Regions from separate parts of the Rhizobium sp. B21/90 genome, predicted to be linked through region 1. Evidence: riboswitches for the same ligand, from Rfam matches in the RefSeq annotation. Region 1 holds a riboswitch; each other region holds the start of a gene.
What was found. A riboswitch is a leader RNA that binds a small molecule or an ion and turns the genes downstream of it on or off. The one in region 1 is predicted to bind thiamine pyrophosphate.
Positions count from the first base shown of each region.

Region 2: linked by a shared signal. The riboswitch ahead of thiC (phosphomethylpyrimidine synthase ThiC) and the one ahead of J5278_RS08770 (YkoF family thiamine/hydroxymethylpyrimidine-binding protein) in region 1 are both predicted to bind thiamine pyrophosphate.
Region 3: linked by a shared signal. The riboswitch ahead of thiB (thiamine ABC transporter substrate binding subunit) and the one ahead of J5278_RS08770 (YkoF family thiamine/hydroxymethylpyrimidine-binding protein) in region 1 are both predicted to bind thiamine pyrophosphate.

Region 1 covers NZ_CP072162.1:1,843,402-1,849,617, reverse strand. Annotated here, with positions in the region: gene J5278_RS08800 (pyridoxamine 5'-phosphate oxidase family protein) at 1-463, opposite strand, end outside; gene J5278_RS08795 (SDR family oxidoreductase) at 481-1,338, opposite strand; gene J5278_RS08790 (hypothetical protein) at 1,556-1,888, shown strand; gene J5278_RS08785 (hypothetical protein) at 1,918-2,181, shown strand; gene J5278_RS08780 (NUDIX domain-containing protein) at 2,183-2,671, shown strand; gene xth (exodeoxyribonuclease III) at 2,655-3,425, opposite strand; TPP riboswitch at 3,583-3,695, shown strand; gene J5278_RS08770 (YkoF family thiamine/hydroxymethylpyrimidine-binding protein) at 3,690-4,298, shown strand; gene J5278_RS08765 (bifunctional diguanylate cyclase/phosphodiesterase) at 4,320-6,216, opposite strand, start outside.
Region 2 covers NZ_CP072165.1:297,934-304,149, reverse strand. Annotated here, with positions in the region: gene J5278_RS29440 (alpha-ketoacid dehydrogenase subunit beta) at 1-272, shown strand, start outside; gene J5278_RS29435 (dihydrolipoamide acetyltransferase family protein) at 276-1,559, shown strand; gene J5278_RS29430 (hypothetical protein) at 1,677-2,327, opposite strand; gene J5278_RS29425 (hypothetical protein) at 2,419-3,159, opposite strand; TPP riboswitch at 3,518-3,629, shown strand; gene thiC (phosphomethylpyrimidine synthase ThiC) at 3,724-5,559, shown strand; gene J5278_RS29415 (FAD-dependent oxidoreductase) at 5,559-6,216, shown strand, end outside.
Region 3 covers NZ_CP072162.1:460,512-466,727, forward strand. Annotated here, with positions in the region: gene J5278_RS02145 (ATP-binding cassette domain-containing protein) at 132-845, opposite strand; gene thiP (thiamine/thiamine pyrophosphate ABC transporter permease ThiP) at 842-2,476, opposite strand; gene thiB (thiamine ABC transporter substrate binding subunit) at 2,486-3,514, opposite strand; TPP riboswitch at 3,563-3,679, opposite strand; gene J5278_RS02160 (MDR family MFS transporter) at 3,744-5,285, opposite strand; gene J5278_RS02165 (MarR family winged helix-turn-helix transcriptional regulator) at 5,399-5,923, shown strand; gene J5278_RS02170 (thiamine diphosphokinase) at 5,996-6,216, shown strand, end outside.

The DNA of each region.
Region 1 (6,216 bases):
TCTCGCCCATGTCGGGCTTGGCGCTCGACATGGCTGCGGCAATCATCTTGACGTAGCTGACGACGGTGCCTGGGCTATCCCAGTATTCCGCATATTTCGGCGTGACTTTCAGAACCCGGATAGACGGGTCCTCCGCGCTTTCCCACCAGGCTTTGGCGGGCGTCGAGAAAAGTTCGCGGATCCGCTCACGGTCGTTAGACACTTCTGCATCGCCCGTCACGGAAACATACTTCTGGCCCTTTGTGTCGGCAAAGGACAGGCCGACATTATGCCGGCGCTCGATTTCCTCGTCCTTGTGGCTAGCCACGTCCGTCAGAAAATAGATCGCATTTTCAATCGGCTCGAAATGGGCTGCCATTGGCCGCGAACGGATGTCCTCGCCGACCCGGGTGGAAAGCATGCAGAAAAGGATCTTCTCCATCAATTCCCAGGTGCGTGCGACCTTTTCGTTTTCCTGTGTCATGACATTTCCTCTTTTGACTAGATGAACGGCTTGCCGCCGGTGACTGCAATAGTGGTACCGGAAACATAGCTCGACAGCGGATCTGCAAGCATGACGTAAGCTGTTGCGAGTTCCGCCGGCTGCCCCGGCCGCTTCATTGGCGTCTGCTTGCCGAAGTTGGTAACGTTCTCTTCCGGCATGGTGGATGGGATAAGCGGCGTCCAGATCGGGCCCGGCGCAACGGCATTGGCGCGAATCCCCTTCTCGGCCAGCATCTGCGCCAATCCGCCCGTAAAGTTCTGGATGGCGCCCTTGGTCGTTGCATAGGCAAGCAACGTCGGATTTGGCATGTCGGCATTGACCGAGGTCGTGTTGATGATCGAGCTACCGGGGGCCATGTGTTCGACGGCTGCTTTTGTCAGGTAGAACATAGCGTGGATGTTGACCTTGAAGGTCAGCTCCCACTCTTCATCGGATATCTCCGCGATATCCTTGAAGGTATTCTGGTGAGCGGCATTGTTGACGAGAATGTCGATACCTCCGAGTTCGGATACGGCCTTGTCGATGATCGCCCGGCAATGGGCTGCATCCTGGATATCCCCGGGCACCAGAACCGCCTTGCGTCCGGCCTCTTCGACATAGTGCTTCGTCTCCGCTGCGTCCTCGTGCTCATCGAGATAAGAAACGAGCACATCCGCACCCTCCCGCGCAAATGCGATTGCGACGGCGCGGCCGATGCCGCTGTCGCCGCCGGTAATTACGGCGCGCTTTCCGGCCAGACGTCCGGACCCCTTGTAGGAGCTCTCCCCGTGGTCGGGCTTCGGATCCATCCGGGCCGTCTTGCCGGGGATGGACTGTGACTGCGTGGGAAATGGCGGCTTGGGATAACCGTTCATGGCCTGTCTCCTTTTGGTCGGCTTGGACCAGACTAACCAGCGTTGCGCGTCATGGTTCCCCACCGAAGTCTCCGAATTCAATCTGAAGGATGGCGGCACTGAAGCCTGCAGGCTGCGGATGAGCGTTCGGCAATTTGCCACGCACGCCATCGAACGGCACGGATCGGAACTTCAAGGGCCCGAATTTGTTTCTGAACATGACAATGAGAGGATCATCATGACCAACACCCTGCACAAGGCAGACGCGACCGGCAAGCTTGAGCTGGCCAACGAAACCGCGCCAGTTTCCTACAGCGTGACTGTCGCGACCGAAAAAGAGAATGGCAAGTTTGCTGTTACCCTGCTCGTCAAGGCACCCCGCGATTGGTTGCTAAAACGCGGCTTCACATCGTCTGCGACCCTCGTCAGGCACGATGGAGACCAGGTCGAACTCCATCATGATGGCGAACTCGACGTCGGCGAAGCAGTATCGGTCGAGTTGTCCGCAGTTGACACCTCCTGCTCCGACGACAGCGAACTGCAGCGCAAGTATCCAGAATTGCGCGGCTGAAGCCGTGCCGAACGGGAGGACCCGCAGACATGAGGCCAGCAGAGCGAGAGGTCGTCTTCTCCAAGCGCGCACTTGCCGCAACGATAACAGGGATCGACAGCGATGACGGCGCCGACGACATGATTGTAGGCCTGTCACTGGGTGAGGCTATCCTGTTCGTCGCCGAAGAGGCAGGTATAGGCGCTTCCAACGCCCATGTTTCTTATGGCGAGAGCAGAACTCTCAGCTATACCGATTGTCTCAGTGTCTATCGAGATTTCGGGCTATCCCTCAAGGCTGACGCGAAGAGTTGAGATTGTGAAACGCAGTGCCGGCGTACTGATCTACCGCTTTGCCACACATGGGGCACCCGAAGTCCTGCTCGTCCATCCGGGCGGCCCCTTCTGGGCCCGCAAGGACGAAGGCGCCTGGTCGCTTCCAAAAGGCGGCATCGAACCGGACGAGGACGATCTCGCCGCGGCCCGCCGGGAGGTCCGCGAGGAGATCGGCACCAGCCTCAACGGTCCGTTCACGCTGCTCGGGGAAATCAGACAGCCTGGTGGCAAAGTCGTCGTCGCTTTCGCGGCCAATGCCGAGATCGATGCAGACGCGATCGTCAGCAACAGTTTCGAAATGCAGTGGCCGCCGAAATCCGGCCAGATACAAAGTTTTCCGGAAGTCGACCGCGCCGGCTGGTTCGATCTCGATCAGGCGGAAATCAAGCTGCTGCGGGGGCAACGACCGTTTCTCGAGGCATTCAAGGCGTTCATGGAGCGCCTTGACGTCCCTAGTCGTCGAGCGTGATCCACGCGGGAGCATGATCGCTGGCATGCGCCCAGCCGCGGACGTCCCTGTCGACCCCGGCGTCGCACAGCCGCTCGACCAGCGAGGGACTGAGGAGGAAGTGGTCGATGCGCAAACCGGCATCGCGGGCATAGGCGTTGCGGAGATATTTCCAGAACGTATAGATCCGTTGATCGGGGTGCATCTGCCGTATGCCGTCTGTCCAGCCTTGATCGAGGAGCTCCCGGAAGGCGTAGCGGACATCGGGATGAAACAGCGCATCGTCGATCCAGCGTTTCGGATTATAAACGTCGAGTTCGGTCGGCATCACATTGAAATCGCCGGCAAGGACGACCGGGACCTCGAGCTCCAGAAGCTCGGTCGCATAGTCGGCGAGGCGCTGGAACCAGGCTAGCTTGTATTCGAACTTCGGGCCTGGTTGCGGATTGCCGTTCGGAAGGTACAGGCAGCCGACCAGGACGCCGCCGATTGCCGCCTCGATATAACGGCTCTGTCCATCGTCATCACCGGGCAACCCGCGTCTGGTCTCCAGCGGCATAGCGTCCCGCGCCAGGATTGCCACGCCGTTCCAGCTTTTCTGCCCATGCCAGATCGCCCCGTAGCCTGCCCGCTCGATTTCCCGAGCCGGGAAGCGGGTGTCCGGCGCCTTCAATTCCTGCAGACAGACGATGTCCGGACTGAATTCGTCGAGCCAGCGCAGCAGGTTTTCGAGGCGACCGTTCACGCCGTTTACATTGTAGGTCGCAATTTTCATCTGATGGCGTCCCTGCGCGTTGCAAGCCGCAACTCTCGCCTCGCAAACGGGTCAGGCGGCAAAAGGATGCATGCGGCCTGCCATGACCTTGCAGTTCCACTCCCTCGGCCGACCCGGGAAAAATCTGCTTTTATCTCTTCCGCTCCATGCTATCAGAGGGGATCGACAGGGGTGCTCCGTATTGCCGGGGCTGAGACCGAAGCGCACATGCTTCCAAACCCTAAAGCTGATCTGGATAATACCAGCGGAGCGAGGCGGGCTAAAATGTTTTCAGGCGCACAAATATCACTTTATCCGATGACCGACGATTTCGTCGGCGTCATCCACGGCGCGCTCGGTGCTCTGGACCCCTATCGTGACCAGATGCGGGTGTCGACCGACGATCTCTCGACCCTGCTGGTCGGCTCGACCGACGTACTATTTCCAGCGATGCGCGACCTCTTCGTGGCGGCAGCCTCATCGGGCAAGCACTGCGTACTGCACGCCACGGTATCGCGCGGCTGCCCCGGCGAACCCGACGATCCGATCTGCACGCCAAGCACCAGCATGGTCAGCACCCTACCGCTCGAAGAACGCAAGCAGGCGGCTCTCGCAGCCGTTCGCGAAACGCCCCTGACGGGAGAGACTGTCTCCGCGCAATTCTCGCTCTACGTTCTCGGCATCGATCAGCACATGGACGAGATCTACGGCTGCATCGACTTCCTCAAGCAGTCCGGCGTGTTCCACAGTTCAAAGAACTTCTGCACCAAGCTGCGCGGCGATGCCGGCGCGGTCTTTGCGACGATCAACGAGGCCTTCTGCCGCTTTGGCCCGACCATGGGCCACGTCACGCTCGATATCACTATATCTGCCCATAGCCCCTCGTCATCCTGAGATCAACCGGGGAAGCCAGCATTACTGTCGAGGATCGTTGCCGAGGTCTCGCGCCGGTTTCGGTTTGGCGAACAGATAGCCCTGAACCTGCGTGCAGCCGATCTCCTGGAGAACGGCGAACTGCTCCTCGGTCTCCACGCCCTCCGCCGTCGTCGACATCCCCAGGGTCTGGGCAAGAGCGGTGATGAGCCGGACGACGGACAGTGATTCCGAATGCAGGGTCAACTCGCGGATGAACGACCGATCGATCTTGATCTTGTCGAAGGGGAAACTTCTGAGATTGGACAGCGACGAATAGCCGGTACCGAAATCATCCATAGCAATCGAGATGCCGAGTTTCTTGAGGGCCAGCAAGGTCGACGCCGTATGGGCGCCTGCATCGAGCAGGACGGATTCCGTGATTTCCAGCTCCAGCCGGCCGGCCTCGAGCCCGCTATCCGTCAGGGCCGCGACGACCGTCTGGATCAGGTTGTCGTTACGGAACTGGATCGGGGAAAGATTGACGGCGACCGTGATGTGGTCAGGCCAGCGCACGGCATCGGCGCAGGCCTGGTTGAGCACCCACGCACCGAGCGCGCCGATCAGCCCTGTATCCTCGGCAATCGGGATGAAGTCCATTGGCGGGATTTGACCCATCCGGGGATGGTTCCACCGTAACAGCGCCTCGTAGCCGGATACCTGACGCGTCGCGGTGTCCACGAGAGGCTGGTAGTAAACTTCCATCTCGCGCCGCTTGAGCGCTTTGCGCAGATCGACTTCCAGCGCCTTTCGCGCCAGCAGCCGCTCGTCCATGTCAGGACGGAAGACGCGCACGCGTCCCTTCCCTTCGGCCTTGGCCTCGTACATGGCCAGATCCGCGTATTTCAACAGTTCTTCCGGATCCGAGGAATGCTGGGGAAACTTTGCCACGCCAACGCTGGCGCCAATGGTCACCTCGTGATCGTCCAACAGGTAAGGACGCGTCAGCTCTGCAACCAGCCGGATCGGCAGCTCCAGGCTCTCCTTCTCGCTGGCTTCCTCGCTCAAATCCTCGTTGGCTTTAAGGATATTGATGACAGCAAACTCATCGCCGCCGATGCGGGCGACGACGTCGCGGGGGCCGACATGGGCGAGCAGGCGCTGCGATACCCGCTGCAGAAGCTCGTCTCCAACGTGGTGCCCCATCGTATCGTTGACATCCTTGAAGCCGTCGAGGTCAAGGAAACATACGGCCACCGCGTCGCCGTCGCGCTTTGCCTCCTTCAGCTTGCGCTCCAGCATCTCCATGAACAGCACCCTGTTCGCCAGATTGGTCAGCGCATCGTGATGGGCCATGTGGGCGATGCGCGCATCCAGCCGACGCCGCTCCGTGATGTCCTCGTAGGTCGCAAGCCAGCCGCCTTCCGGCAGCGGCTCGTGGGTCACCACGTAGGCCTTGCGATCGGAAGCCTCATGCATGAAGACGCCGCGCCGCGCTTCCTTGATCAGCGGAATCTGGAGGGCAAGAAGCTGTTCGAAGGTCGAAGAACCAGACCCGGACTCGGAGGTTTTGGCAATGCTGTCGATGGACGTACCGCTGGCGATGCCGCGCGGCCGCGCCGCCATCGTCGAGAAGCGGTCGTTGCAGACGATCATGCGGCCGTCCTTGTCAAACATGCACAGCGCCTGCGTCATGTTGTTGAAGGCCGTCAGATAGCGAAAATTCTGCGCGTCGGTTTCCCGCGATGTGCGCTGCAGCTCTTCCGTTGCCCTGTTGAGTTTGTCGCGCGCGCGCGCAAGCAGCCGGTTGTGCTGGACAAGAAGGATGATCAGAGCGATGCCGCAGAGGATGAGGCCAGCGGTCAGGCCCGTATAGATCAGATGCAGCCGCTCAAGACCGGCCTCGTCTTCATCGATCTTCTTCGCACCGCTTTCGATTGCAGCGGAACCGAGCGCAATG
Region 2 (6,216 bases), on a different replicon from region 1:
GCCCGATGGACCGGGAAACCGTCATCGCCAGCGTCAAGAAGACTTCCCGCCTGATGTGTGTCTACGAGGGCGTCAAGACCCTCGGTGTCGGTGCCGAGGTCAGTGCGATGATCGCTGAAAGCGATGCCTTCGATTACCTCGATGCGCCCATCGTGCGGCTTGGCGGCGCCGAGACACCCATTCCTTACAATCCCGAGCTGGAGAAGGCAGCCGTGCCGCAAGTCGCCGGCATTCTCGCCGCGGCACGCGATCTGGTGAAGGGAGTGCGCTGAGCCATGGCAATCGAAGTCATTCTTCCGAAGGTTGACATGGACATGGCAACCGGCCGGATATCCAAGTGGTTTTTTGAAAGCGGCGCCACGGTCAAGAAAGGCGATGTGCTTTTCGAGATCGAGACCGACAAGGCGGCCATGGAAATCGATGCTCCGGCAAGCGGCATCCTGCGTGATGTGGTGGGTGCCGAGGGTATGGATATCGCCGTGGGAGCGCCGGTGGCGTGGATCTACGAAGAAGGCGAGGCTTATTCTCCGGGCTCCAGCGCTGCACCTGCCGCGCCTCCGGCAATTAACGCTGAGGCCGTTCCGGAGCAGACTGCATCCGTTGAAGCTGCTGCAAGCCCCGTGGTAGCGGGTGAGGGCATCCGTGCCACACCGCTTGCCCGGCGATTGGCCCGCAATGCCGGGATAGACATCAGCCGCATAACCGGATCCGGACCAAATGGCCGGGTGACGCGCGCCGACGTGGAAGGCTACGCACCGCCTGTTCAGCAAGAAGAAGCCGTTGCCGCGCCTTCCGGTGCTCAGAAGCCGGTGGTTGCCGGTCCGTCGAGCGAGCAGACCCGCAAGCTCTTTGCCGAGGGAAGCTACGATCTCGTCGCCCATAGCAACATGCGCCGGACGATTGCGCGCAGGCTCGTCGAGGCAAAGAGCACCGTACCGCATTTCTATCTGACGATCGATTGCAACATCGACGCTCTTTTGAAACTGCGGGCCGAGGTGAATTCCTCGACGCTTCCGATCGGCGGCAAGCCAGCCAACAAGCTTTCCGTCAACGACATGGTCATCAAGGCCTACGCAATGGCACTCGCCGCAGTTCCTGATGCCAACGTGTCATGGACTGACGACAGCCTGATCGTCCATCGGCATGTAGATATCGGCGTTGCCGTATCCGTACCCGGCGGGCTTATCACGCCGATCGTGCGAAATGCCGAGACAAAGACCTTGTCTGTCATTTCGACCGAGATGAAGGACCTCGGTGCCCGCGCCAAGGAAGGTAAGCTGAAGCCCGAGGAGTACCAGGGGGGGACCGCCGCGATCTCCAATCTTGGCATGTTCGGCATTCGCGAATTCGCAGCCATCGTCAATCCGCCGCACGCCACCATCCTTGCCGTCGGCGCCGGAGAAAGACGCGCCGTGATCTCCGGGGAGGCTGTGGTACCCGCGACGCTGATGACCGTGACGCTATCGACCGATCACCGTGCAGTGGATGGCGCTCTCGCGGCAGAGTTGATCGGAGCCTTCAGGACATACATCGAAACGCCGATGGCGATGATCATATAGTGCAAGTCCGGGTGGATCAGATCCACCCGGATGCCCCAAAGTCTCCTTGCGAAGATGGGCTGGAGGAAAAGTCTCACTTCCATGCCTGAGCGATCATGAAGCCGATCGCCGCGGCGCTCAAATGGTCGGCGCTACCAGCCGTTCTGTGCTCGGGGCCCGATCGAACTTGTTTTCCGCATTTTGCCGGGCGAGCATGCCGACGCGCATCTCTGGCAGATCAGGTGTCGCCCAGTTGGGCTCGCCGCCAAAAAACTTGTCGAGAAATGCGACCGCATAGGCAGGCATCTCGCTGGTGTTCTCCTTGAACGACCACCAGGTCCGCAGATCATCGACACCGCCCGACAGGGGCAATGTCGACTGGAATTCCTGCTGATGCACGGCTATGACCGCACTGATGCAATAGTTGGTGTAAAGAAAACCCTCGGGCCAGAAGGCCACAATCCCGGGGACCGGAACGGCGCTTTTTGCCTCTACCAGATCGACTTTCGCAGGCCGCGCCTTGATCAGTTCTTTCAATGCGAGACCGCCGGCAAAAACGATGAAATCCGCACGGTTCACAGTCGCTAGGCTCTTCTTCGCATCCAGCACCTCGACCCAGTCGATGAATACCTTTGCAAGCTTGTCCTCGTCGATGGTGACAGACAGTCCGTAACGCGCAGATAGCGTCTGCGCACTGCTGCGAAATGACTTTCGAAACCATCTGAGTTGGCGGAGCCGATGTCCGAAATCAGGCTCTGCTGCAATCTCATTCTGGGTGAGCAGATCCAAGCGCGTAACTCCGGCAGGACAAATTATCCCGAATATTGCGCTTAATTTGTACAATATGCATAAGAAACTGTCAAATGTTCAGCGCACAGCTTCAGGGAAGGTGTCTGAGAAGGCTCGTGCAGGTTTTAATCAGTGCTTCGGTTCGCAAGCCGGACCTGATGGCTTCCTGAAAGACCTCGCTGCGGAGATTGCAAACCGTGATCGCATCCGGCGTAAACGACTGAAACTCGCTTCCCGTGAGGCGATCTGAAATCGAAAGTGCGAACGCAAGCGACAGGGCCGCATAGAGTTTCCAGGTTTCGCTGTCATGGACATTGCCAACGCTCGCGATTGGCTCGTGCTTTACAAACGCGACGAAAACTGTTGCGCAGCAGGTGCCGAGGTCGTCCAAGGTCCATCGCTCGCTTCTGGACGCCGTCATGACTTGCCTTGCCGCTGCCGTGACGCGCGCTTTCAGGATGAGCCGGGCCGGGCCAACGCCCTTGGTGATGAGCTTGAGCGCCGTGTAAAGGTCGTCGGTGAGTTCGTCCTCGTCGCCAGAGATTGCTCCGCTCGCTGCACCGAAGTAGAAGGAGAACTCCCGGAACCCTGCCTCCGGCGCCCGCAGATCCCGCAAAGGCGTGACGAGCGATTGCAACGTTGTCATCACCCCATCCACCGTCTGCAAAGTGCCGCCGACAAGACGGCTTAGCTCTGCCGGAAGGGGTGGCAATGGCTGGTTGGCGACGCTGATGGCGGGTGCCTCGGAGCTCAACGTGTGGATGAGATGCCGGAGGCCCCGAAACTGGTCACCGATATTGTCTTTCAGGTCCCGTCGAATGGTAGAAAGCATGGCACAGCCTCTATCTGAAGAACGCCCGGCCGAGCCGAGGCATTTCGCCAGATTATACCCTATATCAGGACAATATTGTACGCCTTCCTCGCAAAAATAGAGTCTTCCGGTTCACTTGTATGACACTCAGTAGACAAGCCAGGAGGCGCCAGTGGGTGTAGGGGCGCTTCGTCGCAAGGGGCCTTGATGCGCGCACCTAAAACGCAGCGCCGGGCCAGCGCATATCTCTGCCCGCATCATTAGTTTCAACGTCCACCGGTTCAGCTCCCATAAACCCCCGCGCCTGTGCTTCGCACCGTGCCCAACTGTACCGTCTTTCATCCCCTTGACGCCTTCGTCGGGCTGCCATAGGCTTTGTCGTATTCACCAGGGGTGTCCCGTCAAGGGGCTGAGATTCTGCTATCGCGCGCAGTGACCCGTTGAACCTGATCCAGTTCATACTGGCGTAGGGACGGTGCAAAGCGCTGCTGCAGTTACAGATCCGCATCCCGGATTCCGTGTCGGCGTTCTTCCATCATTCCGGCTCTAGGACTGGGTCTCCAAACGCAAACTTGGAGCCTCACGATGAATATTGCCTCTAAAAACCAGAGCCCGACGGTCACCTCGGGCGCATTCCCGGCCTCCCGCAAAATCCATGTCGAAGGCCAGCGATATCCCCACATTCGCGTGCCGATGCGCGAAATCTCCCTGCATCCGACTGCGGGGGAGCCGCCTGTTATCGTGTATGACAGCTCGGGCCCGTACACCGATCCAGGCCATATCGTTGCGATCGATCGCGGTCTTTCGCGCCTGCGGGAAAACTGGATCCTGGCGCGCGGCGATGTTGAGCGTTACGAAGGCCGCCACGTCATGCCGGAGGATAACGGCTTTGCCACCGGCGAGCGATTGACGCCGGAATTTCCCGTTCGCGATGCGCCTCTGAAGGCCGCTCCCGGCCGGGCCGTCACCCAGCTTGCCTATGCTCGCGCCGGCATCATCACGCCCGAGATGGAATTCATTGCCATCCGCGAAAATCTCGGACGCCAGGCTGTCCGTGAAGCCTCGTTGCGGGATGGCGAAAGTTTTGGCGCTCACATCCCGGATTTCGTAACGCCGGAATTCGTGCGCCGTGAGGTGGCCGAGGGCCGCGCCGTCATTCCGGCCAATATCAACCATCCCGAAAGCGAGCCGATGATCATCGGCCGTAATTTTCTGGTGAAGATCAACGCCAACATCGGCAACTCTGCTGTCACCTCGTCCATGGAGGAGGAGGTCGAGAAGATGGTCTGGGCGATCCGCTGGGGCGCCGATACGGTGATGGACCTGTCGACCGGTCGCAACATCCACAATATCCGCGACTGGATCATCCGCAATTCGCCCGTGCCGATTGGCACCGTGCCGCTCTATCAGGCTTTGGAAAAGGTGGGTGGCATTGCCGAAGATCTTTCCTGGGAAGTCTATCGCGACACACTCATCGAGCAGGCCGAACAGGGCGTCGACTATTTCACCATCCACGCCGGCGTCCGCCTTGCCTACATCCACCTCACCGTCAACCGCGTGACCGGCATCGTCTCGCGTGGCGGGTCCATCATGGCCAAGTGGTGTCTGCACCACCACCGCGAAAGCTTTCTCTACGAGCACTTCGACGAGATCTGCGATATCGCCCGCGCCTACGACGTGACGTTTTCGCTGGGCGACGGACTGCGTCCGGGCTCGATTGCCGACGCCAACGATGCCGCCCAGTTCGCGGAGCTGGAGACGCTTGGCGAACTGACGAAAATCGCCTGGGCAAAGGATTGCCAAGTGATGATCGAAGGACCGGGCCATGTTCCGATGCACAAGATCAAGGAGAACATGGACAAGCAGCTGGAGACCTGTGGCGAGGCGCCGTTCTACACGCTTGGACCGCTGACCACCGATATCGCCCCCGGCTACGACCACATCACGTCGGCAATCGGCGCTGCGATGATCGGCTGGTTCGGCACCGCTATGCTCTGCTACGTGACACCGAAGGAACATCTGGGCCTGCCCGACCGCGACGACGTCAAGACCGGCGTCATCACCTACAAGATCGCCGCCCATGCGGCCGATCTCGCCAAGGGCCATCCGGGCGCACGCCTGCGTGACGATGCGCTGTCGCGCGCACGGTTCGAATTCCGCTGGGAGGACCAGTTCAATCTTTCGCTCGACCCGGATACGGCGCGCAGCTTCCACGACCAGACGCTGCCGAAGGAGGCGCACAAGGTGGCGCATTTCTGCTCCATGTGCGGCCCGAAATTCTGTTCCATGAAGATCTCGCACGAGATCCGTGCCGAAGCGCAGAAGGAGGGGCTGGAGGCGATGGCTGCCCGCTATCGTGACGGCGGCGATCTTTACATGCCGGTGGAAAATCCTGCCGAGACGATAGTCGGTGAAGCCTGATGGCGGGGTTTCTTGTCAGGGGTGCCGGTGTCGCCGGACTGACCGTCGCGTATGAACTGCGCAAACGCGGCCATGAAGTCGATATTGTGGATTGCCGGGATGCGGCAGGGCTCGGAGCATCGTCCTTTGCCGGCGGAATGCTTGCGCCCTATTGCGAAAGAGAGGCGGCGGACGAGAGCGTTCTGACACTGGGTTGGGGAGCTGCAGACTGGTGGAGCGACGCCGTACCGGGCGAGGTCGTTCGCAACGGCACGCTGGTGGTGGCACAGCCGCGCGACATGCCGGATCTCGTCCGGTTTGCCTCCCGTACGACAGGCCACGTCTGGGTCGACCGGGATGGCATCGCCGAGCTCGAGCCATCGCTTGGCGGGCGGTTCGAAAAGGCGCTGTTTTTTTGGTCCGAAGCCCATCTCGATCCGCGGAGGGCGTTGACCCGTCTGGCCGAAGCTCTCGGCCGGGGTGGCAGCCGGTTCTACTTCGGTGCCAGCCAGCTGCCGGAACGGCACTACACTTCCACAATCGATTGCACCGGACCGGCGGCGATCCCCCACATTACCGGGCTGCGTGGCGTACGGGGCGAGATGCTGCATCTGGAAACCGAGGAGATCAGTTTGTCGCGTCCGGTGCGGATGCTGCATCCGCGCCATCCCATCTATG
Region 3 (6,216 bases), 1.4 Mb from region 1:
AGGCCTTAGTTGCATAGCGAGACTCTGCTTAATTGTGGCGTCGTTGCATTTTGGCAAGCATCGGTTCGAGATTACATTGTCGTGCAACACCGAAATTGCGGCAAAAGTCGTGCCGCGGCGCGATCATGGCCTCAAATCTGCAAAAAGCGCTGCAAAGCGGGCAGGCCGAGTGCCTCGAGAAAGCCATCTATCGGGGCTGTCAGGCGGATTTCGCCGGCATCGATGAACACCGCATGGTCGGCAAGCTGACGCACTTCGCGCGGATCGTGGGAGACGATCAACACCGTGTTGCCGGTCTCGCGGTGCAACTCCTTCAGCAGGTCGGCCATGCCGGCGCGAAGGCTGGGGTCTAGGGATGCAAAAGGTTCGTCCAGCAGCAGGATCGGCCGGTCGCGGATCAGCGCCCGAGCAAAGGCTGCGCGCTGCCGTTCGCCGCCGGACAGAGTGCCCGGCATCCGCTTTTCGAAGCCCTTGAGACCGACGCGTGCGAGGGCATCCGAGATCAGCCGGCGATCGTCGGTGCTGAGCCGCAGCGATGGGCTCAGCCCAAGACCGATATTGGTGAAGAGGTCGAGATGGGCAAATAGGTTGTTATCTTGGAACACCAGCGACACGGGCCGCTCGGCTGGGCTCATCGCGGTGACATCGGTGTCGTTCAGCATGATACTGCCGCTATCCGGCGTCTCGAAGCCGGCCAGCAGATTGAGAAAGGTCGATTTGCCGGCGCCCGACGGGCCGGTGACGGCAATGATCTTGCCGGCGGGAAGGGTGCACTGGAAGCGGAAATCGTGGCCGCCCAGCCGCAACCGCACGTCCGACAGGATAAGATCGGGGAGAGAGTTCACAGCCTGCCGCCTTTCTCGGCCCTGGATGCCTGGCCTGCGGTTCCGGCCACCGTCAATGCGAGGCAAAGCAGGCCCAGCAGCAGCGCATAGCCATCTGCGTCGTTGGTACGATAGCTGCCGAGCCGGCTATAGACCAGCCATGGCAGGGTGACGATATTGCCGGAGCCGAAAAGCGCCACCGCACCGAGGTCGCCAAGCGACAGCGCCATGGCGAAGGACAGTGCCGTAAACAGCGGCTTGCGCAGCCCGGGCCAGTCTACGTGGCGCAAGCGGGAAAAGCCCGTGAGACCGAGACTTGCTGCCAGCCGACCGGTGCGGGCGGTGTGAATGGCAAAGGCCGGTTCGACGACGCGGATGACGAAGGGTAGCGCCATCAGCATGTTGATGCAGACGATGAGGGTGGCCGCAAACCGCGTCGGATCTCCGAAGGGACGCAGCGCCATGAACCATCCGGTCGCCAGCACGATCGGCGGCGCCAAGAGGACAAGCGATGAGGCGGCACCGAGCGTCGCCGAAAAGGCGCGGAGGCCTGTCGTGCCTTTTCGCACCGACGAGATGGCATAGCGGGCTCGCACGATTGCCAGCGAGAGGATGACAGCGAGCAGGCCGGCGGAAAGCGCGATGGCAAGGCTGGTCAGCAGCGCCTGCAGGAAGACCGGCTGGCTGGCGAGCCCGCCGAGGTTGGCCTCCATGCCTGCCACCGCGACGGACACCAGCGGCAGCACGATGAACAGCGCAACAGTCGCGATCACCGCGCCGTCGGACAGTTGCGCCAGACGCTGCCGCCCGTCGAGGCGGCGTGGCGCCCTGCCGGTTGCGGGGCCCGGATCGTCCGGCGCCGGCAGCAGCGCCATCACGGCAAGCACGGCGCCGGTCATCGCAACCTGCAGCAAGGCCAGTGCAACGGCACGGCCGGGGTCGAAGTCGAACCGCAGCGCCTGATAGATGGCAACTTCGATTGTCGTGGCCGCCGGTCCGCCGCCGAGCATCAGGACCAGGGTAAAACTGGTGGCACAGAGCATGAAGATGAGGCCGGCGATACCGGGGATGAGTGCCCGCAGCACAGGCCATTCGATGAAGCGGAATACGGCGCCCGGACGCATGCCAAGGCCGGATGCCATCAACCAGTATTCCGGCGGCACGCGCTCGAGGCCCGGCAGCATCAGCCTGACGGCGAGCGGCAGGTTGAAAAACACATGGGCTACGAGAATGCCGGAAAGCCCATAAATGCTGACCGGTTGTGCGAGGCCAAGCGTCTGCAGGGCGTCGTTGACGATGCCCTGTCGGCCCCAGATGCCCAGAAGCCCCATGGCGCCGATCAGCACCGGAAGCCCCATCGGCACGGCCATGAGGCGGATCAGCCAGAGGCGGCCGGGAAAGTTCCGTTGTCGGGCCAAGGCACGCGCCACGGGGATGGCAAGCGTTACCGACAACACCGTCGAGAGCGTCGCCTGCAACAAGGTGAACCGCAGGACCCGCAGGATATAGGGATCGAGCAGAGGAGCGTTGCCTTGCGTCTCGATGCCGGCGGCGAGCAGTGCGCCGACAGCAAGGCCGACGAACAGCAGAATGCCGGCGAGGCTGATAGCCCCGCCGGTCAGTGCTTTCGCTCGCTCGGATTTCGTCAGCATAGGGCTCGATCAGTTGCCGCTGGTGGCGGCCAGCCATTCGTCGATCCAGGCCTTGCGGTTCTTGTCGACTTCGGCGGGGCTCATCAGGAACGTCTTGGTGGGTACGACGAGCTTGCCGAAAGCATCCGGCAGCGGCTCCGAGGTGGCGGCGACCGGCATCATCCAGTTGTTGGTCGGGATGATGTCTTGAAAAACGGGTGTGATCATGAATTTCAGGAAGTCGCGCGCCAGATCCTTGTTGGCAGAGGTTTTCGTCAGGCCTGCTACCTCGATCTGGATGTAGTGGCCTTCCGAGAAGGATGCCGCCTGGTAGCGGTCGGTCTTGTCGGCGATCATGTGATAGGCTGGCGACGTCGTGTAGGAGAGCACCATCGGCGCTTCGCCCTTGGTGAACAGGTCATAGGCTTCCGACCAGCCAGGCGTGACGGTCAGGATGCGGCCCTTGAGCTTTTTCCATGCTTCCGCAGACTTGTCGCCATAAACCGACTTCACCCAAAGCAGCAGGCCCAGGCCCGGCGTCGAGGTACGCGGATCCTCGATGACGATCTTCTGCGACGGGTCTCCCTCAACCAGTTCCTTCATGCTCTTCGGCGGGTTCTTGATGACCTGCGTGTCGTAGACCACTGCGAAATGCCCGTAATCGTAGGGAACGAAGACGTCGTCCTTGAAGTCGCCCGGCAGCTTCACGGCCGTCGTGTCGATGCCGGCGGGCTCGAACAGACCGGTATCCCTGGCTTCATCAACGAGATTGGTGTCGAGACCTAGAACCACGTCCGCCTTGGTGTCCTTGCCCTCGAGTTTCAGGCGCGACAGGAGCGCGACGCCATCGGTGACGGCGACATAGTTGACGGTGCAGCCGCAGGTCTTTTCGAACGCCGCCTTGACCTTGGGGCCGGGGCCCCAGTCGGCGGTGAAACTCTCGTAGGTATAGACGGTCAGTGTCTTGTCTGCTGCCTGGCTGGCATGAGCGGTCAGAAGTGTCGTGCCGGCCGCCAGAACAAGGCCAGCCATAAATGTCGTCAGAGATCGGGTGGGCATCGAAGCGCCTCCTCCTTGGTTCGCGTTAAAACGGAGAATAGGCGCTGTTGATTTCGCGCGTCTAATCCCTCCGCCGGTGTTAACCGGATCAGGTTCCGCGGGTTGGCTGGTGAAAGCCTCTCAGCCAGATGTCCGGATGGACATGAGGCACCCCGTTAGAGCGAGGAAAGATGTAGCGGCGGGAGGGGTGGATGGCAAGGGGCCCCGACACGCGCGAAGCCCAGCTTTATCAATCCGCGACGTGGGCTGCAGCCGCAGGGTCGATCGTCTTGGCAATGGTTGCGCCCGGTAGCTGGACGTTCTTAAGGCAAAGTGCGGTGACCAGGCCGACAAGGCAGATGCCCGACGCCGTCAGGAACAGCGGGTTGAAGGCGGCAGCGTAGGCTTCGGCCACGGCTTCGCGCGTGGCAGCCGGCAAGGCCGCCATCATCTTCGGCGTGACTTCCTCGATATTGCTGACGCCGGGGATCGACAGGCCGACATGCAGCAGGCGGGAGCCGATGATGGCGCCGTAGATGGAGATGGCGATCGAGGCGCCGCCCATGCGCGACAGCGTGACGGCGCCGGTGGCTGCTCCGATATCGCGGCTAGAGGCTGCGTTCTGGATGCCGATGACCGGCACCTGCTGGGCAAGCCCGATGCCAATGCCATGCAGCAGCATCAGGCCGCCGATCAGATAAACCGGCGTGCCGGCATGGACTTGCGACAGGGCCGCAAAGGCAATCATGCTGCAGGCCGCACTGCCGATGGCGAAGGGCTTGTAGCGCCCGGTGGCCGAGATAAGCCGTCCCGCCGACAGCGAGCCACAGACGATGCCGCCGGTCAGGAGAATGAACAACAGGCCGGCAACCGAGGGCGAAAGGCCAGTGGTCGTCTGCAGGAATAGCGCGAAATAGTTGACCATTCCGATGGCGATGGCGCCGCTGGTGAGCGAGGTGATCAGCAACAGCCCGAAGGTCGGATTGCGGAACAACTGCATCGGCACGATCGGCTCCGGGGCGCGGCGCTCGATGAAGACCCAGGAAATGGCGCAGACGATGCCGAATGCGATAATAGCGAGAACTGCCGGGGACAGCAGCGATCCGAACAGCTGGGTACCGTCAGCGGCAAGCACGATGCAGGTGGTCGTCATCGCCAGCACGATTGCGCCGGCATAGTCGATCTGCGGCTTGCGGGCGGGTTTCCGGTAGGGGAGCATGGTGATGAGGCCGGCAAGGACGATGAAGCCGATCGGTATGTTGACGAGAAAGATCGAGCGCCAGCCGAACAGGTCGCTCATCGTGCCGCCGAGCACCGGGCCGATGGCGCCTGATGCCATCAGGACCAGGCTGGAATAGCTCTGGTAGCGGGCTCTCTCTCGAGGCTCGAACAGGTCGGCGTTGATCGAGAAGATCGATACGAGGATACCGCCGCCGCCAAGGCCTTGAAGGACGCGGGCAGCAATCAGCGTGTTCATCGACACGGCAAGACCGCAAATGGCGGAGCCGACGGTGAAGATGGCGATCGCGGTGATCATCACGTATTTGCGGCCGAAAAGGTCGCCCAGCTTGCCGTAGACCGGCATGACGGCGCTCAGCGAGAGGAGATAGGCAGAGCCGATCCAGCCGAAACGCTCGAGATGGCCGAATTCGCCGACGATGGTCGGGAGCGCGGTCGAGACGATCTGGTTGTCGAGCATCGCCATGAACATGGCAACCATCAGGAACAGATAGAGTATCAGCCGGCGACGGGGATCCGCCACAAGGGGCGCAGACGGCAGGTGCATATCCATGGGGCTTCCTATCCAGAGTGGCCGTTATATGTGCTGATAGCATATATCTGTCAAGCGCATTTGAATGCATTCTGCATATTCAACTTTTCGCGATGATCTGTTACCGTGGCGGAATGACAGTAACCTTGAAGACAGACGAACCGGTTTCGATGGATGCGCAGGAGGCGTATATCCAGCATATCGGACAGGTGATGACGCGGATGCGGCTGATGACCGGACGCCGGATGATCAGCCGGCTGGCAATCCAGAACGTGGCGCCGGACCTGGAGCTCTCGCATCTCGACGTGCTCGACGCGATCAGACGGGCGGAGGCGGGGGGCGAGGTGACGGTCGGCGCGGTTGCCGAGATCCTGCGCATCGATCCGTCACGGGCCAGTCGTATCGTTGCCGAGATGGTGACGCGTGGCGTCCTGCGCCGCAAGGCATCGCAGGCGGACGCAAGGCGCATCGTCGTGGTGATGAGCGCGCTCGGCCAGCGGCTGCTTGCAGAGGTGCAGGCACAGAAGCGGGCGCTCATCGGGGATATCGTTGCCGATTGGTCCGAGGACGACATGCAGACCTTTTCGCGCCTTTTCGATCAGTTTATCGGTGGCTTCGAGGATGCGTTTCGGGTGCGCTACCGGGATTCGGATACCTAAAGGCGCCCATTTGACGGATGACAGACTGTCGCTCTTCCCTATCGACCGGTCTTTGCGCTATGGGCTTGGCCCATGAGTTCATCCACCTTCACGATCCTGCTCGGCGGAGCGCTGCATCTGACGGAGCGGCTTCAGGCGGCAGTCGCCGGCAGTCGCTTCATCGCCGCCGATGGCGGCATGCGGCATGCGCAGGCGCTTGGTGTGGTACCGGAACTGTGGGTCGGCGATTTCGATTCGAGCCCGGCCGACCTCGGCGAGGCCTTTCCGAATGTGCCCCGGCAGCCTTATCCTGC